4 regions of the Neorhizobium sp. LMR1-1-1.1 genome follow, and region 2 is predicted to be linked to each of the others. Evidence: predicted binding sites of a transcription regulator. Region 2 holds the regulator's gene; each other region holds the start of a gene.
What was found. The regulator PhoB, encoded in region 2, activates phosphate uptake and scavenging genes when phosphate is short. The targets are predictions, from matches to a motif close to TGTCATNNANCTGTCAT.
Positions count from the first base shown of each region.

Region 1 (7,788 bases), on a different contig from region 2:
CGCGGCCGGGTCAGGCTTCTGCCGATCTTTGACCCCTGCATTTCGATCAGACTGTAACCAATCGCCGCCACTGCATAGGTGAGGGGGAGGGTGATGACCAGCGTCACCAGCCATCGTGTCGGATCGCTCATTTCGAAATTCCGGATCAGGAAGGCTACGACCGGCTGCATGATCAGCAGGTGGGCAAGATAAGCGCCGAAGGACAGTTCGCCGAGCGTGTGGAAGAACCGGTTGCCGAGATGGTTCGACAGCTTCTCTGCCGCGCTGGAGATTGCTGCCGGCAGGCGGTGCGCATGGACAAGCGCGAAAAAGACGGCGACCAGTGCCAGACGGACGATTTCGTGCATCGGGTTCATCACGCCGCCGACCGGAATGAGCACGAACAGGCAGGCGAGCGCCGCATAGGCAAAGGCACGCCGATTGCTCAAGTCGAGCGCTGCCGCGAGCAACATGCCGGCGGCAAAGACATGCATCTTGAGCGGCAGGAAAGTCGGCATCGGGAAATGATAGCCGATCCTTGTGACGACATAGACGGTGGCGATGCCGGCCGCGACGACACCGATCATGGATCTGACCCAGCCGAGCCGGCCAACGATGATCATGATGAAGGGAAGGGCCGCATAGAACTGCATTTCCAGCCCGATGCTCCAGTCCGGCAGTGCCGTCCGATAGCCGTATGTCGGGCTGAGGCCGAAAAGGAAGCTCAGGTGCAGCAGGTAGTTCGTGAGGCTGTCGTCGATATAGCGGGCTGCTGGCTGCGGCGGAACGGCATTGAAGGCGTCGATCGTCGAGCGGGCGTCATAGATCATCGGGCCGAGCGCCAATGCTGCGAAAAGCATGACGTAATAGAGCGGGGCGATGCGGAAGAAGCGCCTGATCCAGAAGGCGGACCATGTGCCCGGCGCCTCCCAAGGCTCCTTCTTCTTCCGAAGCTGATAGTGAAACACCATCAGGAAGCCGGAGAGCATGACGAACAGGTCGACGCCGAGGTCGGGATCGCCGATGATGGGTATGCGGAAACCCGTCAGAATGTGAGCGTGTCCGACCAGCACCCAGAGTGCTGCCAGGCCGCGTAAGCCATCCAGGCATGCGATACGGTATCCCTGCTCGGCTTTCGCCATAAGATCGTCTCCCGTTGGCATCGGCTACCCCAGCCTAGTAGCCTGAAAATGTTGCAGTGCGACAAAAAGGAAAGGGATGTGGCCTCAATATGGCTCCGGTCTGCAGAACCTAACAAAACAATCAAAAAGGGGAGCCGGATGTGACGGCTCCCCTTTGAATGCTTTGCAGCTTTTAAACGGCTCAGCCCTGGCGGCCGGTCTTCAGGGCCGTTGCCCACGTTGCCAGCTGGTCGAGTGCTGCGTTCAGGCCCTCGTTCATCGGGGCGGTCGGGTTGAATACCTTCTGCTCGTCGATGAAGTTGGTGAAGAAGGGGATCGGAACCGTCTGCGGGATCGGCATCATGTTGAGATTGGAGATCAGCATGCGCAGTTCCTGGGCGGCACGAAGGCCGCCGGAGACGTGGGCGTAGCTCAGAACGCCGGCAGGCTTGAACGACCATTCGAGCGACAGAACCTGCAGTGCGTTGATCAGCGCGGCATTGGGGTAATAGTCATATTCCGGCGTCAGGAACAGATAGGCGTCGGCGGATGCGACGCTGGCAGCCCAGCGCCTGGTGTGCTCATGCTCGTATTTCTGCATGCGCGGGTGGTTCGGCTCGTCGAGAAGCGGCAGGTTGAAATCGGCGAGATCGACCAGTTCGACTTCGAACTTGCCGTGTTTCGTTGCGTGTTCGGCGGCCCATTTGCCAATGGCCGGGCCTGCGCGGCCTGGACGTGTGCTGCCGATGATCACGTTAAGCTTCAATGACATGCTGAAATTCCTATGTTGAACACAGGCACCTGTTTGGCCCCTGCGGCAGAAGGATGCAGGTGCTCATTGCGAATAGCTGCTATGTGCGGGTGATGGGGCTTTGCTGACTTCAGGCGATGTCAGGAGCGAGTGGCAGCAAGGCCGGCGGTCGCCAGTCAGATCGGAGAAGCTTCGGAGGCAACGCACAATTGCGCTCATCAGAAGGTGCTGTCACGGCTTGTCCACCAGAAAAGGGCCCGCCAGAGGCTTCGGTTTGTTGCCCTTGTAGAACATCAGCCGTGCTGTCTTGCAGTAATTATCGAGATCGCTTCTGGCATCCTTCTCGATCTTTGCCATCTCAGCCCTGAAAGCAGGATCTAGGGGCGGATAAACTCCGGTAGCGTATTCGTATCCCAAGAAGAAATCGCCGTTTAATTCGAGTTTTCCGCAGTACATGCCTGCAACGACTGCGCTTGCGGCGTAGGACAGAAACTGCTCCTTGCTCAGCACTGAATGAGACGGTATTTCCCGGGCCGCTGCCGTCGAGTAACTGACCAGCAATCCAGCGAAAACCAAAATTGCGTTTTTCAAACTTAATCTCCCTCGTATCATTTTCACAATGTCTTGCGATGCGAAGGTAAAAAAGTCTCAACCGATGCCGTGGTGGTCAAGACCACCAACCTGTAGCTCGCGACGCGCACTTGCCTTCGGTCTCAACATTCATCCTGGTTCTCGACAGAATTGAGAGGCACTGGCCGCTATGCCGTCAGATTGACCCATCGAATGTATCTGCCTCGCTTTGCGTGGCGAAGTTGAATGTGACGAGTTCGCTTTCGTCATCTTGACGGATACCAACCGCGGTGACGATCAGTCGAGCGACCTCATCCTGCGCTTCGCTTCCCGACCGGGACGATTTCACTGCCTTTTCGATGGCTGGTGCGAATACTTCACTGATCAGACCGAGGCGCATGTTGTGCTTCATGATGATATCCCTGTCCTCAAGGATCGCCACCTGTTCACCCTGCGGGATGCCCGCATTGTCCATTGCAGTCAGCGTGGCATTGGTCGCGAGTTTGATCGGGCCTTCCTGAAGCCAGCGATCGACCATCTGGTGGAACTGGCGCATGCGCGCGGCGGGGATTGTTTTCTGTACAGTGATCGACATCTGCGTTCCTTTGTCGGTTTTCAGTCAAACCGATATGCGCTCTTCGGATAGAGGATCGGTTGCGGAATTTCGAGTTTCCGGGATCAGTCGACCGCGGACGAGAGATTGGGCCGCGTGCCGCAGAGCATTTCGCGCTTGCCGGCAAAACCGGAACGGCGTTCGACGATGAAGCCGGCGGCGCCGAGGTTGCGACGGACGAAGCCCGCAGCGGCATAGGTGGCGAAGCCGCCGCCCGGTCTGGTGCGATCAAACAGCACCTGCATCAGTTCGGGCGACCACATGGCGGGATTGCGCGACGGGGCGAAGCCGTCGAGGAACCACGCATCGAAATCCGGCTCCGCCGCCGTGACGCCATCGAGTGCCGCGCCGCAGACGACGGTCAGGCGGGTCTGGTCGTCGAGTTCGAGCATGACATGCCCCGTCGGCTCGTCCGGCCATGCCGCAACAAGCGCCTGCCGCTCAGCATCGATTTCCGGCCAGCGGGACAGGGCGCGCTCGATCTCGTCGCGCTTCATCGGATAGAGTTCGAACGAGGTGAAGTGCAGATGCGTGCCCGGCTTGCGCGTGAGTTTCCACTGCCGCCAGGTCTCACAGAAATTCAGGCCGGTGCCGAAACCGAGTTCGCCGATACGAAATCCATCTCCGGTCGGAGACATTGTCTCCCATCGCTCCGGCAGTCCATTTCCGGAAAGGAAGACGTGGCCGCATTCCAGCCGCCCGTCGGTGCGGCAATAAAAGTGATCGCCAAATTCCTGGGAATACGGCATATCGCCTTCGTGCCAGTCGAGTGTCTGGAATGCCGGGCTTTCGCCCTCAACTGTCTTCAATTCGGGATGATTGTCGCTCATGAGCAATGCGGATAATCCGGCTGGCGCCGGCGGTCAATCTGGAGAGCGGACTATCGGCTCTGCGCGTGGCGCGACAACCCTGCCTGCTTCTGCCGATCTGGTCATTCTCGGCGGCGGCATCATGGGCCTGTGGGCGGCGGTAAAGGCGGAGCGGCTTGGTATCCGAACCGTGCTCATCGACAGCGGAAAGCTTGGGCGCGGCACGAGCGGCGGGCTGCTCGGTGCGCTGATGCCGCATATGCCGGACAAGTGGAACGACAAGAAACAGTTCCAGTTCGACGCGCTGCTTTCCCTTGAGGACGAGGTGGCGCAGATCGAGGCCGATACGGGGCTTTCATGCGGTTATTGCCGCACCGGTCGCCTGATCCCGTTGCCGAAATCGCATCTGCGGGCGATCGCGTTTCGCCATTCCGAAGACGCGGCCACACACTGGGATCAGGCCGGTCGTCGCTTTCACTGGCATGTTGCCGACCAGACACCGCATCCCGGCTGGCCGGATGCCTCGTTCTGCGAGGCCGGAATCGTGCATGACACTTTCGCCGCCAGGGTCTCGCCGCGCAAGCTGACCGAGGCGCTCGGTGCAAGCCTCAATGCCGGCCGTCACGTTACCGTGGTGGAGGGGCTTTCAGCCTCGCGCATCGACGGCGCATCGAGCCGTGTGGAATTTGCCGATGGGACGAGCATCGCCTTCGGCGCCTGCATCGTGGCTGCCGGCCATCAGGCTTTTCCGCTGATCGAGGGCTTGTCCGATCCGCTGCCGCAACCGATCGGCCAGCCGGTCAAGGGACAGGCGGCACTGCTGAGGGCCGGGGCCGATCCGGACCTGCCGCTTCTTTATCTCAACGGTCTCTATCTCGTGCCGCATGACAATGGCGATATCGCGCTCGGCAGCACCAGCGAGGAGGCTTTTGACGAACCGTACTCCACCGATCATCAGCTTGAGGATCTCGTTGCAAAGGCGAGGGCGCTGGTGCCGTCGCTCAGCAATGCTCCGGTTGTGGAACGATGGGCCGGCCTGCGCCCAAAGGCGATTGATCGCGACCCGATGGTCGGGCCGCATCCGGACAACGCGAACGTGATCGCGCTGACGGGTGGCTTCAAGGTCAGTTTCGGAGTGGCGCATCTTCTGGCCGAGGCTGCGCTTGATGCCGTTTCCGGCAGGATAATGCCGGTTCCTGCATCGTTTTTGCTGGAGAACCACCTTTCGGTCGCTTCGCGCTAAACGCGAATCTTCTTCATCTTCGTCGTTAATCTGTCACGCAAATCGCATACGTCCCTGATCAGGGACTGAATAAGCAAATGCGTAATTAAACAGGGCGTTTGACAGGGATGCACGAGAAGGTGACGCATGCGCTATGCCATATATTTCACGCCACCGGCACATGATCCGCTGACGCTCGCCGCGTCCCAATGGCTCGGCCGTAACGCCTTTTCCGGAGACGCTACCGAGCCGCCTGCCATTCGTGGCGTCGGTCTTCACGAGATCTCCTTCCACACAGCCATTCCGCGCCGCAGCGGGTTTCACGCTGCATTGAAGGCACCCTTCCGGCTTGCGCCCGAGATCAGCGAGCCCATGCTGCTGCGGCACCTGATGCGGTTTGCAGGCTCTCACGAGCCATTCCAGTTGCCACCACTGGAAGTGGCAAGGCTCGGCAATTTCTTCGGCCTTGTGCCGGAAATTCCCTGTGAACGGATGCGACTGTTTGCCTGCGCAGTCGTGCAGGAGTTCGACGTATTTCGCGCACCGTTGTCGGATGCGGAATTCGAGCGCAGCGATCCGGGCGATCTCTCGGCTCCGCAATTCGCCAATCTCTATCGCTGGGGCCATCCTTACGTAATGGACGAGTTCCGTTTCCACATGGCGCTCACCGGACCGCTGCTGCCGAAGGACGGCATTTTCATCGAACCGGCCCTGAGGGATTATTTCGCTCCCTATCTGACGAAGCCGGTCGAGGTTTCCAACCTGGCGCTGTTCGTCGAAGAAGAGCCGGGTGCGCCGCTTCAGGTTCATTCGCTGCACCCGATGGGACGCGTGGCAGCCCGCAAGATCGCCTGAGCACCGCTTCAGACCGGTCGATCCGGCTGCGGCTGGATGAACAGCAATTTGATGAAGGTGCGGTAGCTCAGGATCTGCCGTTCCAGATGGGTCGGATCGTTCAGGACCTTGGACATGATGATGGCGCCGTCGAAGGTGCATGACAGCATGTTGGCGAGATCCTTCAGTTCTATCGGCTCCTGCGGCGGGTGCACCGCGGCGATCTCTTCCAGATAACCGAGGAAGCGCCTGTTCCATGAGGCAACAGAGCTGGCGTTCAGCATGTGGATCTCGCGATCGAACAATCGCTCCTGATAACAGATAGAAGCGATGATGCAGCCAGGATGCACGCCCGGCAGGTCGCGCGCCAGTTCCGACAGCAGTTTGAGGCCAATCAGGAAAGCCTGCAGCGGATCATCCGCGAGTTCTCGCCCGCGGTCGAAAATGTCGTCGAAGAGGCGGTCGTTCTCGGTCACGTAGCGGCGCAGCATCTCGCGGGCGAGTTCGTTCTTGTCGTGGAAGTGGTAGAAAAAACCGCTCTTGGTGATACCGGCTTCAGCGATGACTTCTTCGATCGAGGTCGCGGCAAAGCCCTTGGACAGCACGGATATCTGCGCGACCTCGAGGATTCGCTCGCGAGTTGCTTCACCCTTTTTCGGTACGCGGGCGTAGGAAGACTGTACCGGAGGTACGGTTTTTGCGCCATCCAGGCCTTGCCCGGCCAAATCCTCGGTCTTTCGGGACATGGTATCCCCCTGAGCGAGCTCACGTTTTCGATATGTTGCCGTGCTGTACCGCAAGCCGCGTAGATCAAAGCGTCCACCGGGCGCAAAACAAACGGGCAAGCTGCAGCTTCGGGACATGCCTGTTTTCGCGCCGCGGCGATCATATCACAGGAGATGACGATGAAAAACGATCGCCAACGCCTGCCGCATCTGGGGCAAGAGATATATCTGACCGATGGCGGGCTGGAGACGACGCTGATCTTCCACCGTGGTCTGGAACTGCCGTTTTTCGCGTCCTTCCCGCTCATCGATGATGCCAGCGGGCGCGCCGAGCTGGATGCTTATTATGAGGCCTATCTATCGCTCGCGCGGAAGTATGGGCGGGGTTTCCTGCTCGATACGCCGACCTGGCGGGCCAATCCGGACTGGGCGGCAAAGCTCGGATATGATCTTGCTGCACTCTGGGCGCTCAATATTCGCTCCGTCGACTATGTCGCTGGCTTGCGGGAAAAATGGCAAAGGCCGGGTATGCCCATTCTGCTCAACGGCGTGATCGGGCCGCGGGGAGACGCCTACAAGCAGGGCCGGATGTCTGTTGCCGAGGCGGAAAATTATCACGCCCATCAGATCGATGCCTTTGCCGAAACACCGGTTGATATGCTGAGCGCCATGACGATCAACACGACCGAAGAGGCAATCGGTATCGTGCGGGCTGCCAGGGAGACGGGGCTGCCCGTCGTGATCTCTTTCACGGTCGAGACGAATGGAAGGCTCGCAAACGGCATGTCCTTGCGGGAAGCGATCGAGATGACGGATGACATGACCGCAAATGGTCCCGCCTATTACATGGTCAACTGTGCCCATCCCGTCCACTTCGAACAGGCTTTCGTCGACGGTGATACCTGGCTGCACAGGATCGGCGGTGTGCGCGCCAATGCTTCTTCCAAGAGCCATGCAGAGCTGGACGAGGCGACTGAAATCGATATCGGCGATCCTCAGGAGCTCGGTCGACATTACCGCAGCCTGAGAGCACGTTATCCGTCGATGTGCGTATTGGGTGGCTGCTGTGGCACCGATCACCGGCACGTGGCAGCTATCTGCGAGGCCTGCATGCCACGAGCGGCGGCCGAATGAAGGAGAAGGTTCCATGTCTATATTTGCATT
Region 1 covers NZ_JBEGHE010000001.1:782,031-789,818, forward strand. Annotated here, with positions in the region: gene MRBLMR1_RS03605 (acyltransferase family protein) at 1-1,121, opposite strand, end outside; gene MRBLMR1_RS03610 (NAD(P)H-dependent oxidoreductase) at 1,303-1,872, opposite strand; gene MRBLMR1_RS03615 (hypothetical protein) at 2,083-2,442, opposite strand; gene MRBLMR1_RS03620 (hypothetical protein) at 2,618-3,016, opposite strand; gene mnmC2 (tRNA (5-methylaminomethyl-2-thiouridine)(34)-methyltransferase MnmC2) at 3,100-3,864, opposite strand; gene MRBLMR1_RS03630 (FAD-dependent oxidoreductase) at 3,863-5,086, shown strand; gene MRBLMR1_RS03635 (DUF1045 domain-containing protein) at 5,213-5,920, shown strand; gene MRBLMR1_RS03640 (TetR/AcrR family transcriptional regulator) at 5,929-6,645, opposite strand; gene MRBLMR1_RS03645 (homocysteine S-methyltransferase family protein) at 6,805-7,758, shown strand; gene MRBLMR1_RS03650 (hypothetical protein) at 7,772-7,788, shown strand, end outside.
Region 1: the regulator PhoB is predicted to act here: its motif matches at 5,107-5,123, upstream of MRBLMR1_RS03635 (DUF1045 domain-containing protein).

Region 2 (7,788 bases):
AATAGTGATAACGGCGGGCCGTCTTGATTGCGCATTCCAGCGCTTCCGCACCCGAATTGGTGAAGAAGGCCTTGTCCGCAAAGGTTGCGTCGACCAGACGGCGCGCCAAGCGCTCCTGCTCCGGGATTTCATAAAGATTGGACAGATGCCAGACCTTCTCGGCCTGCGATTTCAGCGCTTCGACCAGATGCGGATTGGCATGGCCGCAGGACGTGACAGCGACACCCGCACCGAAGTCGAGATATCGCTCGCCGCTTTCCGTCACAAGCCAAACGCCTTCGCCACGCTCAAAGCGCAGCGGGGCCCGGGCAAAGGTGTCGAAAAGCGCAGATTCAGCCATGGCGGCTCACTCCTAATGCATCCGATTGCGGATATTCAAAAAATCAAAATGCCGCCCTCGGGGCGGCCGCGGCACTATCGCCACTCATCCATGTGATGTCAACAAAACTCACGGAAATCTGGGGTTTCAAGGCATTTTGCTGCAAGGACGCAACCCTGCCGACAGCTGTGACAAAAATGACTCTCCCGGAAAGCAAGTTGGGGAAAACCGGGAAATCGATTCGTGGCGATTCCGGGGACTCTTGTCACGGAGTCTGCGGACCTCTAGGTTAAAGATCAATTACTAGACTGCATGCGGCGGAACTAGTCACCAAAAGCATAGATATAGTGCCTGTTGCGAGATGTATCGCGCGACATTGGTGAGGGATTCTGCATGCCACCAACGTTCAAAGGCGGAGAACGGGCATGAACTGGACGGACGAGCGCGTTGAAAAACTGAAAAGGTTGTGGTCGGAAGGCTTGAGCGCCAGCCAGATCGCCGCACAACTTGGAGGCGTAAGCCGCAATGCCGTGATCGGCAAGGTCCATCGCCTCAACCTGCCGGGCCGCGCAAAGGCGGGCGGCACAATCGCGACGAACCGTACGGCAAAGCGCCCAGCAGCAACTACTTCCCGTCCCCAGCAGACATTCGCCACCCGTCCGGCAGCACGCCCGGTCGCCCGTCCGGTCGGCGCAACCGCGCTCAAGGAAGAGGTCGAGTTCGAGGCTTCGCAGGAACTGGTCTACCGTCCCGCTTCCAACGTTGTCCTGCCGATTTCCCGCAAGCTGGCGCTGACCGAATTGACCGAACGCACCTGCAAGTGGCCCGTCGGCGATCCGCTGACGGACGATTTCCACTTCTGTGGCTGTGAGTCCCCGGATAATTCGCCTTACTGCACCTACCATGCGAAGCTCGCCTACCAGCCGGTCAACGAGCGCCGCCGTCCGAGCGCTGCACGGGCGTAAAGTTCGGCACCATAAACAACGATCAAGCGGGCTTCGGCCCGCTTTTTTGTTTGCCGTGCTGCGGGTTCTGCAAGGCAGCCTTGCCCGCCTGCGCCTTGCCTCCTGCGCCACAAACACCTATCTGAAAAGGCGTGAGGACGACCTCCCCCAGAATGGGCATTGATGCCGGGACGACCCGGATAACCCAATGGGGTATAAAATGCGCACGACACGCGACCGTATTCGTCACGCAATCAGCTTCGAAATCATCGGGCTTGCGATTTTCACACCGCTCGCCTCTTTCGTCTTCGGCATACCGGTCGAACATATCGGTGTCGTCGGGATCGTTTCGGCAACGCTGGCGACCGGCTGGAACTATCTCTACAATCTCGGCTTCGACCACCTGATGCAGACGTATCGCGGCGGTACGCAGAAAACCATGGCGCTGCGCGTTGCACATGCCGTGCTGTTCGAACTCGGACTGCTGATCGTGCTCATGCCGTTCATCGCTTGGTATCTGGGCGTGAGCCTGATGCAAGCTCTGGTGATGGATATCTCGTTCGCCCTGTTCTACCTAGTCTATGCGTTCTTCTTCAATCTGGCCTACGACCGGATCTTTCCGCTGCCTGAGTGGCAGGAAGAAGGCAAGGCCTGAAATGCTTCAGCCCGAGGCGGATGACCGCACTCGGGCTTAGAAACCTGCATTCCAGATCTTAATCCTGCAGATCAGGATTCCATCGAATAGCCGGCACCGCGAACGGTGCGGATGACATCCTGCATGTTGGAGAAGTTCAGCGCCTTGCGCAGGCGGCCGACATGCACGTCGACGGTGCGTTCGTCGACATAGATATCGTGGCCCCAGACGCCATCGAGAAGCTGGGAGCGCGAGAAGACGCGGCCGGGCGAGACCATGAGGAATTCCAGGAGACGGAATTCGGTCGGGCCAAGGCGCACTTCACGGCTCTTGCGGTGAACGCGATGGGTCTCGCGATCCAGTTCGATATCACCGCATTTCAGGACGCTGGAGAGAACCTCCGGCTTGGCACGGCGAAGCATCGCCTTGACGCGCGCCATCAGTTCCGGCGTAGAGAAGGGCTTGACGACATAGTCGTCGGCACCGGTCGCCAGACCGCGAACACGTTCGCTTTCCTCGCCGCGCGCTGTCAGCATGATGATCGGCAGGCGCTCAGTCTCTGGCCGCATGCGCAGGCGCCGGCACAATTCGATGCCGGAAACGCCGGGCAGCATCCAGTCGAGAACCAGAAGATCCGGAGCACGCTCCTGAAGCCTGATTTCGGCCTCATCACCTCTCAGAATGGTTTCGACCTCGTAGCCTTCGGCTTCGAGATTATAACGGAGGAGGACGCTGAGCGCCTCCTCGTCTTCCACGACCGCAATTCTCGGCTGCATACTAGATACACTCCATCAGACAGGCAAAATCAGTCAGCAATCGCGCCGACGGTGTTCGCCGTATCGTCCTTGGGACGCTCGCCTTCCGGCACAGCACCCGTCGTCATGTAGTAGATGGTTTCCGCGATGTTGGTCGCGTGGTCACCGATACGCTCGATGTTCTTGGCGCAGAACAGAAGATGCGTGCAGGTGGTGATGTTGCGCGGATCTTCCATCATGTAGGTCAAGAGTTCGCGGAAGAGCGATGTGTACATGGCGTCGATTTCTTCATCGCGCAGGCGGATCGCTTCGGCCTTTTCGGCAGAACGGCTGGCATAGACGTCCAGCACTTCCTTCAATTGAACGGCAGCGAGATCGGAGAGGTGTTCCAGACCGCGGGCGAGTTTGCGGGGAACGCCATGGCCCTGAACCGCAATGACGCGCTTGGCGGTGTTCTTGCCGAGATCGCCGACGCGTTCCAGGTCGGCTGCGATGCGCAGCGTCCCGATGATTTCGCGCAGGTCGGCAGCCATCGGCTGACGCTTGGCGATGGTGACGATCGCCTTGTCCTGGATCTCGCGCTCGGCGTGATCCAGGATCACGTCGTCGGAGATAACTTTCTGGGCCAGGGCAGAGTCACCATTGACCAGAGCGCGCACGGCATCGCCGCACATCTGTTCTGCAAGGCCACCCATTTCCGAGATGCGGCGGCGCAGATACTTCAGTTCTTCGTCGTAGGCCGACAGGATATGACTTGATACCATCTCTTTGTCCTCAAAATCCGTAGCAGCGGGCAACAGGCAACGGCCAATCAGCCGAAGCGGCCCATGATGTAATCCTGGGTGCGCTGGTCATCCGGATTGGTGAACATCTTGTCCGTGTCATTCTCTTCGACCAGCTGGCCGAGGTGGAACATGGCGGTACGCTGGGATACGCGGGCGGCCTGCTGCATCGAGTGGGTGACGATAACGATCGTATAGTTGGCGCGCAGTTCGTGGATCAGTTCCTCGACCTTTGCGGTGGCGATCGGGTCGAGCGCCGAGCAGGGTTCGTCCATCAAGATGACTTCCGGCGAAACTGCAACCGCACGGGCGATGCAGAGACGCTGCTGCTGACCACCGGACAGGCCGGTGCCGCCTTCATGCAGGCGATCCTTGACTTCCGCCCAGAGGCCGGCGCGCTGAAGGCTTGCCTCGACGATCTGGTCCATATCCGCCTTGTTGCGGGCAAGACCGTGGATGCGCGGGCCATAGGCGATGTTTTCGTAGATCGACTTGGGGAACGGGTTCGGCTTCTGGAACACCATGCCGACGCGGGCGCGAAGTTCCACGACGTCGATTTCCTTGTCGTAGATATCATCTTCATCAAGGGTGATCTTGCCGGTGACGCGGCAGCCCTCGATCGTGTCGTTCATGCGGTTGAGCGTGCGCAGGAAGGTCGACTTGCCGCAACCCGAGGGGCCGATCAGCGCCGTCACCGTGTTTTCGCGGACATTCAGGTTCACGTCGAAAAGCGCGCGCTTCTCGCCGTAATAGACTGATACGTCCTTGCCAATCATCTTGTACGCGACTTCATTCATCTTCTTGTCCAGCGCCTTCTCAACTGCTGCTTCTGACAACATATTCATTGTGTCGATCTCCTACCAACGGCGTTCGAAGCGCCGACGCAACAGAATTGCACCAACATTCATGACCACGAGGAACAGGAGCAGGATAATGATCGCTCCCGAAGTTCTTTCGACGAAGGCGCGTTCCGCCTCGTTTGCCCACATGTAGATCTGCACCGGCAGTGCTGTCGACGGATCCATCGGCGTCGTCGGATAGTTGGCGACGAAGGCGACCATGCCGATCAGGAGCAGCGGTGCGGTTTCGCCGAGAGCATGCGCCAGACCGATGATCGTACCGGTCAGGATGCCCGGCATGGCAAGCGGCAGGACGTGATGGAAGATGGTCTGCATCTTCGAGGCGCCGAGGCCGAGAGCCGCCGCGCGGATCGAGGGCGGAACCGCCTTCAATGCAGCGCGGGTGGCGATGATGATCGTCGGAAGCGTCATCAGCGTCAGGACCAGGCCGCCGACCAGCGAAGCCGAGCGCGGCAGGCCCATGAAGTTGATGAAGACCGCCAGACCCAAGAGACCATAAACGATGGAGGGGACGGCCGCGAGGTTGTTGATGTTCACCTCGATCAGGTCGGTGAACTTGTTCTTCGGCGCGAATTCCTCAAGATAGATCGAGGCGGCAACGCCGATCGGCAGCGCCAGGACGAGCACGATCAGCATCATGTAGAAGGAGCCGATCAAGGCCACGCCGACGCCGGCAGCTTCCGGACGGCTGGAATTGCCGTTAACGAAAATGCCGGTGTTGAAGTGCTTTCCGAGGGCGCCGGATTCCGCAAGCTGGTTCATCCAGCCGACCTGCTGGTCGGAAACCTTACGGTTGTTTTCCGACACGGAGAGATCGATCTGGCCCTTGAATGCGCTGTCGATATCGCCGGCGGCAAGCAGCGAGACCGTCTGGGTCGTGCCGATGATCTGTGGGTTGGCGACAACCATGTCACGCAGCTGGCCACGAACGCCGTCCGAGATCATCTGGTTGACGGCGCGCAGACCCGAACGATCGGTTTCAGCAACACCGAGCACCTTGGCGACGGCATTACGGGCGATGAGCGGGTAATTGGCCGTCACCAGCTTCTGCGGATCGGTGGCGCGCTCGTTATCCTTGTCGATGATCTGTTCGGAGAATTCGACCGGAACGGTGATCATCGTCTGCTGGAAGGCGGTGTATCCCTTGGAAACAACCGACCACAGAAGCAGCGCGAGAAACAGAAGCCCGAAGGACAGGGCGGCGATGCCATAGGCGCGGAAGCGACGTTCTGCAGCGTAGCGGCGCTTGATGCCGATATCGCGACGGGCGGGCTTCGCCAGGACGCCGGCGGGGGAAGAAACCACGTCGGTCATTCGTACTGCTCCCGGTATTTGCGCACGATGAAGAGCGCGTAGATATTGAGGCAAAGCGTGATCACGAAGAGCGTGATACCCAGTGCGAAGGCGACGAGCGTCTGCGGCGAGGTGAATTCAAGGTCGCCCGTCAGCTGGCTGACGATCTTGACGGTCACCGTCGTCATCGGCTCGAATGGATTGAGCTGCATGCGGGCCGCCACACCGGCAGCGAGAACCACGATCATGGTTTCACCGATGGCACGAGAGGCGGTCATCAGGAGAGCGCCGACAACACCCGGCAGAGCAGCCGGCATGACGACCTTCTTGATGGTTTCCGATTTGGTTGCGCCGAGACCGAGCGAACCGTCACGAAGGGCACGGGGCACTGCGGTGATGATGTCGTCCGACAGCGAGGAGACGTAAGGGATCAGCATGATGCCCATTACGAAACCGGCTGTCAGAACGCTCTGAGCCTGGATGAAGTTGGCGAAATCACCGGTGGCGATGCCGTTGATGCTGGACGAAAGATCCCGCAGGAACGGACCGACCGTGGTCAGCGCGAAGAAGCCATAGACGATGGTCGGGATACCGGCGAGAACTTCGAGCAGCGGCTTGGCGATCGAACGAAGCTTCGGTGAGGCATATTCCGACATGTAGATTGCCGAGAACAGGCCGACCGGTACGGCAACGAGCATTGCGACGAAGCCGATATAAAGCGTGCCGAGCAACAGCGGGATCAGACCGAACTGGCCCTCAGAGGCGCTCGCACCGGCTGCAGCGAAACGCGGATCCCAGACGGTGCCGAAGAAGAACTCCCAGGCAGGAACGCGGCCGAAGAAGTGGCCGGCTTCCGTCAGCATCGACATGACGATACCGATCGTCGTGATGATCGCGATCGACGAAGCGACGACAAGCGCGCCAAGGATGACACGTTCGACCCTGTTGCGGGCGCGGAAGCGATGCGAGATGCGGGTATAGGAAAGACCTGCGCCAATCAGCGCAACGATCAGCACAACAGCCGTCATGACACGGTTGCTGATCTTGTTCATCGCATTGAGGTCGCCGGCGGATTCGACCATGTACGGTTCCGGATCACCGGCAAGCGCAACGCCCTTGGCGCCGAGCGCGCTTCGAAGTTCGGCAGGGTTGCTGCCGACCCTGTCGATCTCGTCCAGCGTCAGGATATCCATGCCGCGGGCAAGCGAGTTGACCATGCCGAAAGCGAGACCCTGCTCAGCTTCTGACCTGGCCTTCACATCCTCGGGGAAACCGCCGCGAATGGTGGAATTGATGTAGAGCGGGCTGGCAATCAGCCAGGCAGCCAGAACGATCGCGGCCGGCAGGACGGCGCAGATCGCGACGAACGAGCCATAATAGCCGGGACGAGAATGGAGTTTGGAGGACAGTCCGCCAGCGATCGCCAGCGCATGTCGGGTCCCAACGACATAACAGACGATCGCAATGATCGCCAAAATCAACAAGATCAGTGGTGTGCTCATCAGAATCCCCCGGCCTACCGCCATCGGCGGCAGCCACTACCGCACAATTCCCATCACCGGAACCGAATTGGTCGCAAATACCCAGTTAAAAGGTCGCCCTGCGAAGGCGCCGGCCGAATGCCGGATAAGAGACCGGCGCCGCCGAAGCGGCGCCGGATCAAGCATTACATGGTCTTGCCGGCTTCGAAGTCCTTGCGGACCTGTTCGCGCTGATCGTCCGGAGCGGCAACCAGGCCGTATTCGGCGAGCGGGCCTTCCGGGCCAACCATGTCGTCAGAGATGAAGAACTCTACGTATTCCTTCAGGCCCGGGATAACGCCCAGGTGAGCCTTCTTGACGTAGAAGTACAGCGGACGGGAAACCGGGTACTTGCCGGAGGAGATCGTCTCGGTCGAAGCGACGACGTCCGAAACAGTTGCAACCTTCAGCTTGTCCTTGTTGTTTTCGTAGAAAGCCAGGCCGAAAACGCCGAGGCCGGTCTTGTTGGCAGCGATACGAGCGAGCGTTTCGGTGTAGTCGCCGTCGATGTCGACAGCAACGCCGTCCTTACGGACTGCAACGCACTTGGCAGCAGCCTGCTTGGCATCGGTGATGGCAGCCTTGATGACGTCGGTGGCGCCGGCTTCCTTGCAGCCTTCAGCCATGATCTTCTCTTCGAAGACTTCGCGGGTGCCGTGCTTGGAGCCCGGGATATAGGCA
Region 2 covers NZ_JBEGHE010000025.1:404,667-412,454, reverse strand. Annotated here, with positions in the region: gene MRBLMR1_RS15180 (aspartate aminotransferase family protein) at 1-340, opposite strand, end outside; gene MRBLMR1_RS15175 (GcrA family cell cycle regulator) at 745-1,284, shown strand; gene MRBLMR1_RS15170 (PACE efflux transporter) at 1,484-1,918, shown strand; gene phoB (phosphate regulon transcriptional regulator PhoB) at 1,990-2,673, opposite strand; gene phoU (phosphate signaling complex protein PhoU) at 2,703-3,416, opposite strand; gene pstB (phosphate ABC transporter ATP-binding protein PstB) at 3,464-4,279, opposite strand; gene pstA (phosphate ABC transporter permease PstA) at 4,292-5,608, opposite strand; gene pstC (phosphate ABC transporter permease subunit PstC) at 5,605-7,089, opposite strand; gene MRBLMR1_RS15140 (substrate-binding domain-containing protein) at 7,254-7,788, opposite strand, start outside.

Region 3 (7,788 bases), 290 kb from region 2:
TATCAATAGACATTTTGGAGAGTTGCCATGAGTGTTGCAGAGCAGACCCTGCCAACCGAACAGGCAGGCCGCAGGCGGTGCGCTTCCCTTCTCGCCGTAGCGACAACGGATGAACTTCGCGCCGCGTGGGATGCATTGAAAGACAAGCCCGAGACAAAACCCGTTCGCGGTCCGGAGACCGGGCTGGTGATGGTCCGCGGCCGGATCGGCGGCGGCGGCAGTCCGTTCAATCTCGGCGAAGCGACCGTGACACGCGCGACCATCGCACTTGCATCGGGCACGGTCGGCCACGCGCAAGCGCTCGGCACGGATAAGCAGAAGGCGAAGCTTGCGGCGATATTCGATGCGCTCTGGCAGGAGGATGCCACGAGAGACCATGTCGAAAACGTCCTACTTGCTCCGATCGAACATCGCGTTGCGACGGAAAACCGAGCGAAGGCGGAAGAGACTGCCGCCACCCGCGTCGACTTCTTCACAATGGTTCGGGGAGAAGACTGATGTCTGCCAATACACAAGCCTTTACCGGTGGCTTTTCCGATCCGGTCTTCCAGTCCCAGAGCGTATTTCGCATGCTGATGGACGGCATGGCGCGGCCGGGATCGATCCGGTCGATCGAGCATGATGCCGGACAGCCCGATCCGCTCGGAGCGGCAGCCGGCGCAATCGCGCTGACGCTTTGCGACCACGACACGCCGGCCTGGCTCAGCGCCGGCTTTGCCAAGTCGGCGGTCGGCGAATGGATCGGCTTCCATTCCGGTGCGACGATAACCCGCGAAAAGGCCGAAGCACGCTTTGCCTTCGTCGAGGCGGGCGTGACGCCTTCTTCCTTCGGCCTGTTTTCGCTCGGCAGCCAAGAATATCCGGATCGTTCGACGACGCTGGTCATCGAAGTGGCGGGACTTGGTGAAGGCCAGTCCTTCACGCTGTCGGGACCGGGCATCCTTCAGTTTAAGACCGTCGAGATTGCCGGATTGCCCGAGGCGTTCCTGCGCTTGTGGGCCGACAACCGGCCGCTGTTTCCACGCGGTGTCGATGTCATCCTGACGGCGGGACGCAGTTTTCTGTGCCTGCCCCGCACGACGAAGATCGTGGCTTAGTCCTCAAGGAGAGTAGACCATGTATGTTGCCGTCAAAGGTGGCGAGGCTGCCATCAGCAACGCTCACCGGCTTCTCGCCGACCGACGCCGGGGCGATCGTTCGCTCCCCTCCGTCACGATCGACCAGATTGCCGAACAGCTCGGCCTTGCCGTTGATCGGGTGATGGCGGAGGCCTCGCTTTACGACCGTTCGCTTGCAGCGCTTGCGGTACGCCAGTCTCGCGGCGACCTGATCGAGGCGATCTTCCTGCTGCGCGCCTATCGCACCACCCTGCCCCGCTTCGGCAATTCAGTGCCGCTCGACACTGCCGAGATGCAGGTCGAACGCCGCGTTTCGGCGACCTACAAGGATCTGCCGGGTGGACAGCTGCTCGGCCCGACCTTCGACTACACCCATCGCCTTCTCGACCCCTCACTACTGTCGGACGAAGCAGTCGAAGAGCCTGCCCGCAGGGAGGCTGGTGGCGAGGAGATCATGCGCGTCTCCGACATTCTCGCGCATGAGGGCCTGATCGAGGCCGATGGGGAACTACCGCAGGATCATCAAGCGGGCGATCTGACGCGTGAGCCGATGGAGTTTCCGATGGGGCGTGACCTGCGCCTGCAGGCTCTGGCACGTGGCGATGAAGGTTTTCTTCTGGCACTCGGTTATTCGACCCAGCGCGGCTATGGCCGCAACCATCCGTTCGTCGGTGAAATCCGCATCGGCGAGGTCGAGGTGGAGATGGAGATACCGGAACTCGGCTTTGCCGTTTCGCTTGGCCATATCCGCGTGACCGAATGCCACATGGTCAACCAGTTCAAGGGTTCATCCAAGGCGCCGCCGCAGTTTACCCGCGGTTACGGCCTCGTCTTCGGCCAGAGCGAGCGCAAGGCGATGTCGATGTCGCTCGTCGATCGCGCGCTTCGTGCAGAAGAACTCGGTGAGGACGTTACCGCGCCGGCGCAGGACGAGGAATTCGTCATTTCCCATTCCGACAACGTGCAGGCGACCGGCTTCGTCGAACACCTAAAGCTGCCGCATTACGTCGATTTCCAGGCGGAACTCGCCATGGTCCGCAAGATGCGCGCCGATATCGAAGCCGCGCGCACTGCCGACCGGGGTGAAACCGTGATGAAGGATGCTGCCGAATGAGTGCCGATCTCGCCACCTACAATTTCGCCTATCTGGACGAACAAACGAAGCGGATGATCCGCCGCGCGATCCTCAAGGCAATATCGATACCCGGCTATCAAGTCCCCTTCGCATCGCGCGAAATGCCGATGCCCTATGGCTGGGGCACCGGCGGCGTGCAGGTGACCGCCTCGATCATCGGGCCGGAAGACGTGCTGAAGGTGATCGACCAGGGCGCCGACGACACGACCAACGCCGTCTCCATCCGCGCCTTCTTCCAGAAGGTCGCAAACGTGGCGGTGACGACGCATACAAAGGATGCAACGATCATCCAGACACGTCACCGCATTCCGGAACAGAAGCTCGGCGAAAATCAGGTTCTCGTCTATCAGGTGCCGATCCCCGAGCCGCTGCGTTTCCTCGAGCCACGCGAGACCGAAACGCGCAAGATGCACGCGCTGGAAGAATACGGCCTGATGCATGTGAAGCTCTATGAAGACATCGCCATCAACGGCCGCATTTCCAAGACCTATGCCTATCCGGTGAAGGTCGATGGCCGTTATGTGATGGACCCGTCACCGACACCGAAATTCGACAATCCGAAAATGCACATGTCGGACGCGCTGCAGCTTTTCGGTGCCGGGCGTGAGAAGCGCATCTATGCGGTGCCGCCGCATACCGAAGTGGTCAGTCTCGATTTCGAGGATTATCCGTTCGAGATCCAGACATTCGAACAGGATTGCGCGCTATGCGGCGCGCATGGCGTCTATCTCGACGAAGTCGTGCTCGACGACAAGGGCGGGCGAATGTTCGTCTGCTCCGATACCGACCATTGCGAGGATCGTCGCGAGCACGGGCATGTCGGGGCGATGCTTGCTCCTAATCAGGAGGCTGCGGAATGACCGATACCCCTCTTCTCAAAGTCAGCGGTGTGTCGAAATTCTACGGCAGCCGGATCGGCTGCAAGGATGTCAATTTCGAGCTTTGGCCGGGCGAAGTTCTCGCCATCGTGGGTGAATCCGGTTCGGGCAAGACGACGCTTCTGAACTGCATCTCCACTCGTCTTCTGCCCACCGCCGGCAGCGTCGAGTACCGGATGCGCGACGGCAATTTCCGCGATCTCTATCACATGAGCGAGGCCGATCGCCGGTTCCTGATGCGCACCGACTGGGGTTTCGTTCACCAGAACCCGGCGGACGGATTGCGCATGGCGGTTTCTGCCGGTGCCAATGTCGGCGAGCGGCTAATGGCAGTCGGCGATCGGCATTACGGCAAAATCCGCGAGACGGCGACGGACTGGCTCGGCCGGGTGGAAATTTCCGCAGACCGGATCGACGACCAGCCGCGCGCCTTTTCCGGCGGCATGCGCCAGCGCCTGCAGATTGCCCGCAATCTCGTCACCGGTCCGCGGCTCGTCTTCATGGACGAGCCGACCGGCGGTCTCGATGTGTCGGTGCAGGCACGCCTGCTCGATCTCGTCCGCGGCCTCGTCAACGATCTGGGCCTTGCAGCAATCGTCGTCACCCATGACTTGGCGGTCGCCCGCCTGCTCTCCCACCGGATGATGGTGATGAAGGACGGACATGTGATCGAACACGGACTGACAGACCGCGTGCTCGACGATCCACGCGAGCCCTACACCCAGCTTCTCGTTTCCTCGATCCTGCAAGTATAGGAGATCCAGATGGCCACTCCCCTCGTCGTCTCGGAAGTCTTCAAGAGCTTCACCATGCATCTGCGCGACGGTATCAAGCTGCCGGTCGTCAACGACGTGAACTTTTCCGTCGCCGCCGGCGAATGCGTCGTGCTCGGCGGCCCGTCCGGCATCGGCAAAAGTTCGATCCTGAAAATGCTCTACGGCAATTATGCGGTAGATGCGGGCCAGATCCTCGTCGATCACAAAGACAAGATCGTCGATATCGCCAATGCCGACCCGCGCACGATCATCGACGTGCGCCGTCACACGATGGGTTATGTCAGCCAGTTCCTGCGCACCGTGCCGCGCGTCGCAGCAATAGATGTCGTTGCCGAACCACTCGTCATACGCGGCGTCGAGGCATCGGTTGCCAAAGAGAATGCGGCCGAGCTGCTTTCCCGGCTCAACCTGCCGCGCGAATTGTGGTCGCTGCCGCCATCTACCTTCTCCGGCGGCGAGCAGCAGCGCGTCAATATCGCTCGCGGTTTCATCACCAGCCATCGCATCCTGCTTCTCGACGAGCCGACCGCCTCGCTAGATGCCACCAACCGGCGCGTCGTGGTCGAGATGATCGCAGCGAAGAAGGAAGAGGGCGTCGCCATGCTTGGTATCTTCCATGACGAGGAAGTACGCGAGGCAGTCGCAGACCGTATTCTCGACGTCAGTGCCTTTTCTCCACGAAAGGCCATTGCGGCATGAGCAGGAAACTGACCGAGGCGCCGAATATCCACGAAACGGCAAGCGTGACGAACGCGACGCTCGGACACTACACGGAAGTGGCCGAGCGCTGCCGCCTGGATGAAGTGGAATTCGGTGACTATTCCTATATCGAGCGCGATGGCTCGATCTGGTGCGCCACGATCGGCAAGTTCGTCAACATTGCCGCCGCAGTGCGCATCAACGCCACCAACCATCCGATGCAGCGCGCCACACTGCATCATTTCACCTATCGCGCCGCCTATTATTGGGATGACGCGGATATGGAAAAGGAGTTCTTCGACTGGCGTCGGGAAAGCCGGATCACGATCGGTCATGACGTCTGGATCGGCCACGGCGCCACTCTGCTGCCGGGTGTGAATGTCGGAAATGGCGCGGTGATCGGCGCCGGCGCTGTCGTCTCCAAGGATGTCGCGCCTTACACCATCGTCGGCGGTGTGCCGGCCAAACTGATCCGCGAGCGCTTTACCAAGAAAATCGGAGAAGAAATGGACCGGCTCGCCTGGTGGGATTGGGATCATAAGAAGTTACGCAGCGCACTCGAAGATTTCAGGACACTTTCAGCAGAGGATTTTCTTGCGCGTCATGCGTTGTAACGAAAGCGTTACAGAAGCGTCACGCTTGTAATCAAACTGACATCGAATCGACATTCAGACTTCATCAACCAAGTCTAATCCGATCCCCACCAGGGGATTGAACAGGCATCAGAACATGAAGTTTGAACTGAGGAATATCACTCGACGTTTCGGCGATCGTATCGCGGTCAATGCCGTCAATGTAGAGATTCCCCAGGGACAGATGGTCGGCATTATCGGTCGGTCCGGTGCCGGCAAGTCCACCCTTCTGCGAATGATCAACCGCCTGCAGGAGCCGAGCTCCGGCTCTATCCATTTCGGCAGCGTCGAAGTGTCCTCGCTGAAAGGCGCCGGATTGCGCAACTGGCAGCGTGACTGCGCGATGATCTTCCAGCAGTTCAATCTCGTGCCGCGCCTCGACGTGCTGACCAATGTTATGCTCGGCCGCCTGAACCATCGCTCGACGGTCTTGAGCCTGCTCAACATCTTTTCCGACGACGAGCGACTAGCAGCCATTGCGGCGCTCGAACGTCTCGGTATCGAACAGACCGCGATGCAGCGCGCCGGAACGCTTTCGGGCGGCCAGCAACAGCGTGTGGCGATTGCCCGTGCGCTGATGCAGGCGCCGAAGATGCTGCTTGCCGACGAGCCGATTGCTTCGCTCGATCCGCTCAACGCCAAGATCGTGATGGATGCGCTGCGCGATATCAACGAGCGTGAAGGCATTACCGTCATTACCAACCTGCACACGCTCGATACCGCCCGCAGCTATTGCGAGCGCATCATCGGCATGGCTCATGGCAGCGTTGTCTTCGACGGCACTCCAGCTGAACTCACGGCGGCTGCCGTGCAGGAAATCTACGGCTCCGACAAGGATGGCGCCGGTATCGACGAAACGATGACCTCGACCAGCATCAACATTCCCGCAGCCCAGGCTGGCCGGGAACAGCAATCGGGTGGGATCGGCTCGCTGGCGAGCGCCAGCGCCTGATACCCGCACCCAGATCGACAGCCCGCGTAAAGGGCAAACCATTCATTCATGACCCAACTCCGGATGATCCGGAAACAGGAGATCACCATGCTGAAGAAAACTCTTCTCGCTGCCGTTGCACTCAGCGTGCTCGCCGGCTCCGCAATGGCACAGGACGTCAAGGTTCTGCGCATCGGTCTCGACGGCTCGGAAAACGAAGCCGACCAGATCCGCAACACCCAGTGTGTTGCCGATGGCCTCAAGGCTGCGACCGGCGTTCCGGAAGTCCAGATCTTCCCGTCGCCGGACTATAACGGCGTCATCCAGGGCCTGCTCGGCGGCACGATCGACATCGCTTCGATGGGCGCCTCCTCCTATGCCGCCATCGCAATCAAGGACCCGAAAGCTGTCGACCCGATCCTGACCTACACCCAGTCGGACGGTTCCAGCGGTTACTACTCGATCATGGTCGCCCGCAAGGATTCGGGCATCAAGACGCTCGCCGACCTGAAGGGAAAGAAGCTCGGCTTCGCCGACCCGGACTCGACCTCCGGCTATCTCGTCCCGAACGTCGCCCTGCCGAAGGAAATCGGCGCACCGGTGAAGGAATACTTCTCTGAAACCGGCTTCGGCGGCGGTCACGAGAACCTCGTTCTTGCCGTTCTCGACAAGAAGTTCGATGCCGGTACGACCTTCGGTTCGGGCGTTGGCAAGTGGGAAGACGGTTACACCGGCGGCAACCTGCACCAGATGGTCAACAAGGGTAACCTGGACATGGACGATATCGTCGAAGTCTGGAAGTCGCCGCTGATCCCGAACGGCCCGCTGATGGTCAACAACAAGCTGCCGGAAGCCATGCGCGCCAAGGTCGAAGCCTATTTCATGGACCTTCCGAAGAAAGACCACGATTGCTTCAAGTCCTACACCCAGGGCGACAACAAGGAATACATCAAGGTCGATCCGTCCTTCTACCAGACGATCGTCGACGCTCGTAAGTCCGTCATCGGCGGCTGATCCTTCTTTCCATCCTTTGACGGCGGCACTCCCTGAGTGCCGCCGTTCGTCAAACGAGAGCGCGGATCATGGCGACCATCAGCGAAAATACCTCTGGCGGGCTCGGCCCTGCCGCATCCCTGGTGATGCAGCATTACCGGCAGCAGCTTCGGACACGCCGGATCTACACCGCGATCTCGATCGGCATTTTTCTCATCGCACTTTTCTACTCGCTGCAATTCGCCAATGACGCGAATGCGGGCAAGTTCTTCGAACGCCTGCCCTATTTCTTCGATTTCATCCGCAGCTTCGTGCCGGACAGCCCGATGGAAATTTTCCGAGCGATGTTCGACCTGCCGTCGCCCTATGCCGACGGATCGCTGAAATACGACTACACGGCCGACCGGGTCTACATTACCGACACGCTCTACATTCCGAATTTCTTCTACCAGTTGATCATCACGATCAACATTGCGCTGGTTTCAACGATCGTCGGCGCATCCCTTGCCTTCCTGCTGTGCTTCTTCGCCTCGACCAATCTGGTGGGCGCCGGCGCTACCCGTTTCGTCGTGCGCCGGATCATGGAAGTGATGCGCGCCTTCCCGGAAATCGTCATTGCCGGGCTT
Region 3 covers NZ_JBEGHE010000025.1:118,194-125,981, reverse strand. Annotated here, with positions in the region: gene phnG (phosphonate C-P lyase system protein PhnG) at 28-498, shown strand; gene phnH (phosphonate C-P lyase system protein PhnH) at 498-1,097, shown strand; gene MRBLMR1_RS13755 (carbon-phosphorus lyase complex subunit PhnI) at 1,117-2,232, shown strand; gene MRBLMR1_RS13750 (alpha-D-ribose 1-methylphosphonate 5-phosphate C-P-lyase PhnJ) at 2,229-3,113, shown strand; gene phnK (phosphonate C-P lyase system protein PhnK) at 3,110-3,886, shown strand; gene phnL (phosphonate C-P lyase system protein PhnL) at 3,896-4,606, shown strand; gene MRBLMR1_RS13735 (DapH/DapD/GlmU-related protein) at 4,603-5,220, shown strand; gene phnC (phosphonate ABC transporter ATP-binding protein) at 5,336-6,190, shown strand; gene phnD (phosphonate ABC transporter substrate-binding protein) at 6,278-7,183, shown strand; gene phnE (phosphonate ABC transporter, permease protein PhnE) at 7,309-7,788, shown strand, end outside.
Region 3: the regulator PhoB is predicted to act here: its motif matches at 5,247-5,263, upstream of phnC (phosphonate ABC transporter ATP-binding protein).

Region 4 (7,788 bases), on a different contig from region 2:
GCCCTCTATTATATCGCCACCGCGGGCACATTCCGGATGGCGGGGATATCCTACTGGTTTCTGCTGTCGCTTGGCGTGCCGTTTCTGTGGAGCATCGCGCATGTTTTGATCAAGGAGGAACTGGGACGAACACCGATAACGCCAGCACAGGTAACCTTTTTCCGGGTCGCCATTTCAACAGTTTTCCTGGCCCTGATCCTCATCCCGGCAAACACCGTGCCCGGAATGGGCAATCTTGTGGGGGCACTGTTCCAGCCGATCTCGATCCTGATGGGACTGGTCTATTACCTGGAGCTGATGATCTGGTTCTACGCCGTACGCCATATCGACGTGTCGCTGGCAAGCTCGATCACCACCCCGTGGCCGGCTCTGACAATGGCTGTCGCCTTTGTCGTTCTGGGGGACCGGATCGAAGTCTATCAGATTGCGGCATTCGTCGTCGTGGTGATCTGCGTTTACGGCTTGAGCTGGGCTGGTATTGCGAAGCAGAAGATGGTGATCCAGGATTGACGAACGGCGAAAGGCGCCCGGTTTGACCGGACGCCTTTGCAATCAGTGTGTCGAACGCCGTCACTTTGCAGACAGGAATTCACCGACTTCCAGCAGGCTGAACTCGTTGTCGTCGGCTTTGTCGACTGCACGGCCGGCAGAGAAGGGCAGGTTGTTGTCATTGCCGATGACGATATGCGTGGCGTCGACCTGATCGACATTCTCGATCGTCACGAAGGGCATGTCATAGATGCCGGCCTTGCCGCCCGCAACCTTCTTCTTGTTGTCCGGATCCTGGATATTCAGCAGGTCGATATAGCCGATCTTGCGGACGGCCTTGCCGACATTGGCATCGTTGAACTCGATCTTGTAGACGCGCTTCAATTCGGCCGGGGCATCGAAGCAATCCGGCTTCGGCTGTTTCGGATCGGCGCAGGCCTTGTCCTTCGAGCCAGCGCCGTTGTCGCGCTCGATGACGAGAGCAGTCGTTGCGTCGAGCATGTTGAAGTCGCCGATCGCAACGCCCTTTTCCGCCAGCGGATAGAGCCAGGAACGGCCGGTCCAGTTCTTCGAGGCGATATCGAATTCGATGACGCGAAGCGCGGTGCGGCCATCGACCTGTTCGACCTTGCCGTCTTCGAGGAAGAGCGGGCCTTCCAGCAGGCCGTAAAGCTTGGAGCCGTCCTTCGACATTGCCATGCCTTCATAACCGCCAGAACGCTTCAGGTTGAAGACCGGCATCTTGGCGGCCGGATTGGCCGGCATGGAAAGCGTCGGATTGTCAGGAGATTTCACCGGCTTGCCATCGACAACTGTGGCGATAACGTCGGTCAGCTGGCCGAGCGCATCGACCTTGATCAGGTAGGGGCCGAATTCCTCGCCGAGCCAGAAACCGTCGGCAACCGGCTGGATCGACTCGATGTCGAAATCGGCGCCCGTAAGGTAACGCTTCTCGGAGCCTTCCATGACGATCGGGAAGGGAGCAATCTTGTTCGGGTCGGACAGGAAGATATTCTTGACGACGTCCACCTTGTTGGCGGCCCAGTCGAACTTTACCTGATGCAGGAAGAGCATGGCGTCGGAAGAGTTGGCCTTGGAGCCGAAGCCGTTGTCTGACAGTGTCCAGAATGTGCCATCAGCCATTGCCTTGATGCCGGAAAAGCCTTGGATCGGCTGGCCATCGAGCGGCAGCTTCACATCGGTAACACGAGCGCCGTCCTTGCCGTCAACCGTGCCGAGTTTCTCGACGCGCTTGCCCGCTGTCGTAAACTTGCCGGAGGTCTTCAGAAACGCAGGTGCATCTGACGGAGCAGTCGTCATCGTGTTGGCGGGCAGGATCGCCTGGCCGGCGAGCTTGGCCGGAAACTCCTTGTCGTCCGCGAAGGCGGAGCCGGCAAGCAGAGCCGCCATGGCAACGGAAGTGATAAAGGTTTTGGTCATGAAACACCTGATCGTTTCGCATTAAACATGCGAGCGTCGATAGAATGCGCGCGTGACGGGCAGGTGATGATGTGATGAAGATTTGATGACTGGAGTTCTTGACGGGTCAAATCGCCGTAGATTTCACGCGATTATCGCGATCCGGTGCGTAATTCGTTCCAGCGGCCCGGCGTCATGCCGAAGGCCTTGCGGAAGTGCCGGGTAAAATGCGCCTGATCGGAAAATCCCGCGGCGGCTGCTGTTTCGGCAAGCCCGGTACCGATCGACATCAGCCTTTTGGCCTGTTCCAGTCGGCGCATGACGAGATAGCGGTGCGGGCTGGTGCCGAGCAGCCGGCGGAACTGCCGAGCCAGTTCGTAGCGGTCGATGCCGGTAATTGCCTCCAGATCCTCCGAACGCACCGCCTCGCTGCAGCGATCCTCAATGAAATCGCGGGCGGAGAGGACCGCAATCCGAGCCGTAGCAGTCACTCCCTTGCGGGGTATGCTTGCCTGTTGCGTGAGACCGGTAGCGATCCGCATCACCGCGTCGTCGAGCGCGAGGTCATCCGGTTCATGATCCAGATCGCCAAGAATATCGGCGAGCGCTTGCCAGAGGCCGGCATCCGCGACGACGGGATTTCCGACGAAAGGCAGGGCGCTTCGATGCCCGCCAACGGCCCCGATCAGTTCGGGCGGCAGATAGATCATCCGGTAGATCAGCCCGTCATCGGTACCGGCCGCACCGTCGTGCACTTCGTCGGGATGCAGTACGATGACATTGCCCGGATTGCTGAAACGTTCCGCGCCACGATAACGAAAAGTCTGCACGCCATGAAGCGTCAGTCCCAGCGCATAAGTATCGTGGCGGTGTGGTGAAAAGCCGTTTCCGTGAAAGCGCGCCTCGATACGTTCGACGCCCCGGCTCGGCGTGGCAACGCGCATGCCGTCGCGAAATTGCCCTTTGCACGAACGTTCAAGACCGCCTGCACCGGCAGCCGCTAAGTGTTCTGCTCTTTCGATACCCCGAATGGAGTTTTCCTGCATGTTCGATACCAAGATCGCGATTGTTGTCCGCGAGGACCTTGCCACTTGGCAGAAGCTTAACGTTACCGCATTTTTGACAAGCGGCATTATCGCTCAGTCACCGGCGATCATTGGCGAAGCATACCGGGACATGGTGGATAATGTCTATAATCCGCTATCGATCCAGCCGATTGTTGTGCTTGGCTCCGATCAGGAGACGCTGCGTGTAATCCACAAGCGCTCTCTGGAGCGCGAAGTCATCACATCAGCCTACATCGAAGAGATGTTCGCGACCGGTCACGATGCTGCCAATCGCGAGGTCTTCTCGCGGTTTGGCCCTGACGATGCCAAGCTGGTCGGCATCGCGCTGAGAGCGGAAAGGAAGCTGGTCGACAAGATCACCAAGGGAGCGAAGATGCATCCCTGATGGCGGGAGTGTCCAAGCGTCAGAGCTTAAAGCTCGACCGCCTCGACCTTCTTGTCGACGAAGCGCAGCGCCACGCCGCCTTCGATCAGCTTCAGCGCGGTATCGCCGAAAAGTTCTTTCCGCCAGCCTGAGAGAGCGGCCACGTTGGCATTCTCGCCTTCGGAAGCGATCTTTTCGAGATCATCCGTATTGGCGATGACCTTCGCTGCCACTCCCTGCTTGTCGGAGATGAGCTTGAGCAAAACCTTGAGCAGTTCGACAGCGGCGGCCGTGCCTTCGGGCACGTGGGTGTGCTTGGGCGGATGCGGCATCTCGGCCTTCGGTAATGCGAGCGCGGCATTGACCGCTTCGACGATGGCGGTTCCCGATGCCGAGCGCTCCCAGCCCTTGGGGATGGTGCGCAGGCGTCCGAGGGCTTCGTTATCCTTCGGCTGTTGCTGGGCGATTTCGTAGATCGCATCGTCCTTCAAGACGCGTGAACGCGGCACATTGCGACTGCGGGCTTCCCGCTCGCGCCATGCGGCGACGAATTTCAGGATGGCAAGTTCGGTCGGCTTGCGCAGGCGGGCTTTAAGCCGCTGCCATGCGTCGTCCGGGTGCAGGTCATAGGTGGACGGGTTTTCGAGGATCGCCATTTCCTCGGTCAGCCACAAGGCACGGCCTTCTCGATCCAACTGTTCTTTCAGGAACAGATAGACGTCCCTGAGATGGGTGACGTCGGCCAGCGCATAATCGAGCTGCTTCTCCGAAAGCGGCCGGCGGCTCCAGTCGGTGAAGCGGGATGACTTGTCGATATGGACGTTCTTGATGCGGCTGACGAGCTGGTCATAGGAGACGCTGTCGCCGAAACCGCAGACCATGGCTGCCACCTGCGTATCGAAGATCGGATGCGGCACCAGCTTGCCGAGGTGATGGACGATTTCGATATCCTGCCGTGCGGCATGGAAAACCTTCACCACCGCGGAGTTCGCCATCAGCTCGAAGAAGGGCGCAAGATCAAGCCCTTTTGCCAGCGGATCGACGAGAACCTCCAGGTCCGGGCTTGCCATCTGGATGAGGCAGAGTTCCGGCCAGAACGTCGTTTCCCTCAGAAACTCCGTGTCGATGGTGATGAAATCCGATTGCGCCAGCTTGGCGCAGGCGTCTTGAAGAGCTGCGGTTGTTTCGATCATTGGTCCGTTCACGTGCGGTGTTCAACCTTCCTTTCCCTTTGAGCCGCGCATGTCAAGACCGGGAGAGGCTCGCTAAGGCGTTAGTCCCTGTCATCTTTTTCAGGCGGTGCCGCCAGCCGGTTGAAATAGGCGGATGTGCGCAAAAGGGCGCGGAAGCGGGAATGCCGTTCCGATGGCGGCACGGGCGGCCTTACCCCCATGCGCATGATGGTGAAGATCAGAAAACCGGCAAAGATGAAGGACGTATAGGCAAAGAATGCGCGTGGGCCGAGATACTGGAGTAGCGTCGCGGCCAGCAGCGGGCCGACGATCGCGCCGACCGACCAGAAGAACAGCAGACCGGCGGCAACCAGCGCATATTGTCCCGGCTTGGCGTGGTCGTTTCCATGTGCCGAACACAGCGAGTAGAGCGGCATGGAAAATGCGCCGAAAAGGAATACGGCAATGATATTGGCCGTCTCGTTCGTGCCTGCACCAAAGGAGAGATAACCGCCGGTCAGGATCGAGCCGATCGTTGCCCAGACAATGACGCGCCGCCTGTCCAGCTTGTCGGAATAAAGCCCGAGCGGATATTGCAGCACCACGCCGCCGATGATGCCGGCGCTCATGAAGGTAGCGATCGAGGTGATATCCATGCCGATCTCATGCGCATAGACCGGCCCGATATTGCGGAAGGCGGCCATGGAGAGGCCGACGGCGACAACGCCGACGACGGCAAGCGGTGAGATCTGCCAGACGGCCTTTAGATCGAATGCCACGGCATCCGGCGGTGCGGGGCTGGATTTGTCGGCGACCGAAATCGGCACCAGCGACAAGGTCATGGCGATCGAGATGATGGCGAAGAGCGCCTGTCCTTCTATGCCGACTGTCGGGATGAGATATTGGGCGAAAGTGACCGAGCCGAGATCGACGAAACGGTAGATCGACAGCGTTCTCGCCCTGTTTTCATTGGTGACCTTTGCGTTGATCCAGCTTTCGACCGTGGCAAACAGGCTGGCGACCGCTATGCCGATCAGGAAGCGCAGGAATGCCCATGCGACGGGATCGATCACCTGCGCCATGACAATCGAACAGGAGGCCCCGATTGCGGCCATCGCGGCAAATGTGCGGATATGGCCGATCGATCGCAGCAGTCGCGAAACGTAGATGCAGCCGACGGCGAAACCGACGCTGTATCCGGCACCGATCATACCGATTACCGTGGGGGAAAAACCCTCGGCTGTGCCGCGCAGCGCGATATAGGTGCCCTGAAGCCCGTTTCCGCCGATCAGGATGCCTGCGGTGACGAGAAGGGGCACGAGGGGGCGTATATGGGACATGGGGGAATCTTTGCGCGGGGGTGTCGCAAAAGCTGTAGCGTGCTGCGCATGGAAACGACAGACTGGAAATGGCTAAAGCAGGCCGTGTGATGCGAAAACTTCGCCGCCTCGGAAAACGTGGTTTGGAAATATTGAATGCCACCCGCTCTTGGCATTTGTACAGCAAGCAGGAGCGGATGGCGGACGCCGGGGGATCAGGGCGCGAAGGCGGTTATTCCGGCCGGATTTCCATATAGACTGACTGGCTGCCATCCTTGCTGAACGCAATCACGTCATAGGCTGCCGATGGATCCTCGCCCATTCCCAACGAGCCGCTCGGCATGCCGGGAACGGCGATGCCGGAAATGTCGGGACGCTCGGCCAGCACACGATTGACGGCTTCGAGCGGCACATGGCCCTCGAACACATAGCCGTCCGCTACGGCCGTATGGCAGCTCCAGGCGTCCTCCGGCACTTTGTAGCCGGCCTTCAATGCGTCCATATCCTCGACATTTTCCATGCGAAGCACGATGCCGGATGCGGTGAGCGCCTCGGCCCATGCTTCGCAGCAGCCGCAATAGGGGCTTTCATAGACCACCATCTCGGCGGCCATGGCACCGGTGGCCATGAATGATGCAGCACTCATCAATGCGAAGGCGAGCGATCTCGCCGCAAATGTCTGTCTGTTCACGATAATCTCCTTGGATCGGCGAACGAATATTTCGGTTCGGGCGGTCACGCCGCCAGTGAGTGGCCGATCGGAGATTTGGGGGGAGGCGAGGCGGGCTCTTCACGCAACGAGGATGGTGCTACGTCGTCCGGCAGTGGGTAAGCCGATGAACGAGATGGCTGTATAGCTAACGGGCAATCTGGGAGGATGGCGGCAGTGACCGATTGCACCTGGCATGATGCAAGCGCGCATCCTGCCTTCGAGCACTGTGTCTCGATCTGGCGGCCGTCCACCGGCGTCTGCCCGCGATGCAGGGCGATTTCGACATGGCTGACATGAATATGGCCCGGTGCCGGCTGTGAATCATAAGCGACCGGCCCTCGCGCCAGAAACAGCGCGGCCAGAAGCATGAGTATCACCCGAACAAACTTGACCATGGGGCCATATTCGCACCCCTCGCTTGCACAATGAAGAGGGGATGAAGGGACATAAGCACGCAGCCCGTGGGCGGCCTGAAGGTTGGCGGATACCGACTATCATGTGCTAAGCGGTCCTGCCGAGCCATTGCAACCTTGACAAATCGGAGCACACATGCGCTTTTCGCGCCGATTTTCCATGCGATCGGCGGCCGTGCCTTGCACGCCGAAAAAGCCGTTCCCAAGCATCAGTCCAGGATTGAAGTTATGCATCGTTACCGCAGCCACACCTGTGCAGCCCTCCGCAAGTCGGATGTCGGCTCCAATGTCCGCATTTCCGGCTGGGTCCATCGTGTGCGAGATCATGGCGGCGTTCTCTTCGTCGACCTTCGCGACCATTATGGCATGACCCAGGTCGTCTGCGACCCGGACAGCCCGGCCTTCAAGACGGCTGAAGTCGTGCGCGGCGAGTGGGTCATCCGTATCGACGGCACCGTCAAGGCTCGTTCGGAAGACACCGTCAACAAGAACATGGCGACGGGCGAGATCGAACTCTACGCCAAGGAAATCGAGGTTCTGTCGGCTGCCAAGGAACTGCCGCTGCCGGTCTTCGGTGAGCCGGAATATCCGGAAGACGTGCGCCTGAAGTATCGCTTCCTCGACCTTCGCCGCGAAACGCTGCACAAAAACATCGTCAAGCGCACCCAGATCATCGCCGCCATGCGCCGCGAAATGACGATCGGTGGCTTCACCGAATATTCCACGCCGATCCTGACCGCATCCTCGCCGGAAGGCGCACGCGACTTCCTCGTGCCGTCGCGTATCCACCCCGGCAAGTTCTTCGCCCTGCCGCAGGCGCCGCAGCAGTACAA
Region 4 covers NZ_JBEGHE010000047.1:189,867-197,654, forward strand. Annotated here, with positions in the region: gene MRBLMR1_RS24165 (EamA family transporter) at 1-510, shown strand, start outside; gene MRBLMR1_RS24170 (esterase-like activity of phytase family protein) at 571-1,929, opposite strand; gene MRBLMR1_RS24175 (AraC family transcriptional regulator) at 2,061-2,954, opposite strand; gene MRBLMR1_RS24180 (DUF2000 family protein) at 2,953-3,360, shown strand; gene rnd (ribonuclease D) at 3,387-4,532, opposite strand; gene MRBLMR1_RS24190 (MFS transporter) at 4,613-5,851, opposite strand; gene MRBLMR1_RS24195 (DUF411 domain-containing protein) at 6,063-6,521, opposite strand; gene MRBLMR1_RS24200 (hypothetical protein) at 6,566-6,937, opposite strand; gene aspS (aspartate--tRNA ligase) at 7,184-7,788, shown strand, end outside.
Region 4: the regulator PhoB is predicted to act here: its motif matches at 2,004-2,020, upstream of MRBLMR1_RS24170 (esterase-like activity of phytase family protein).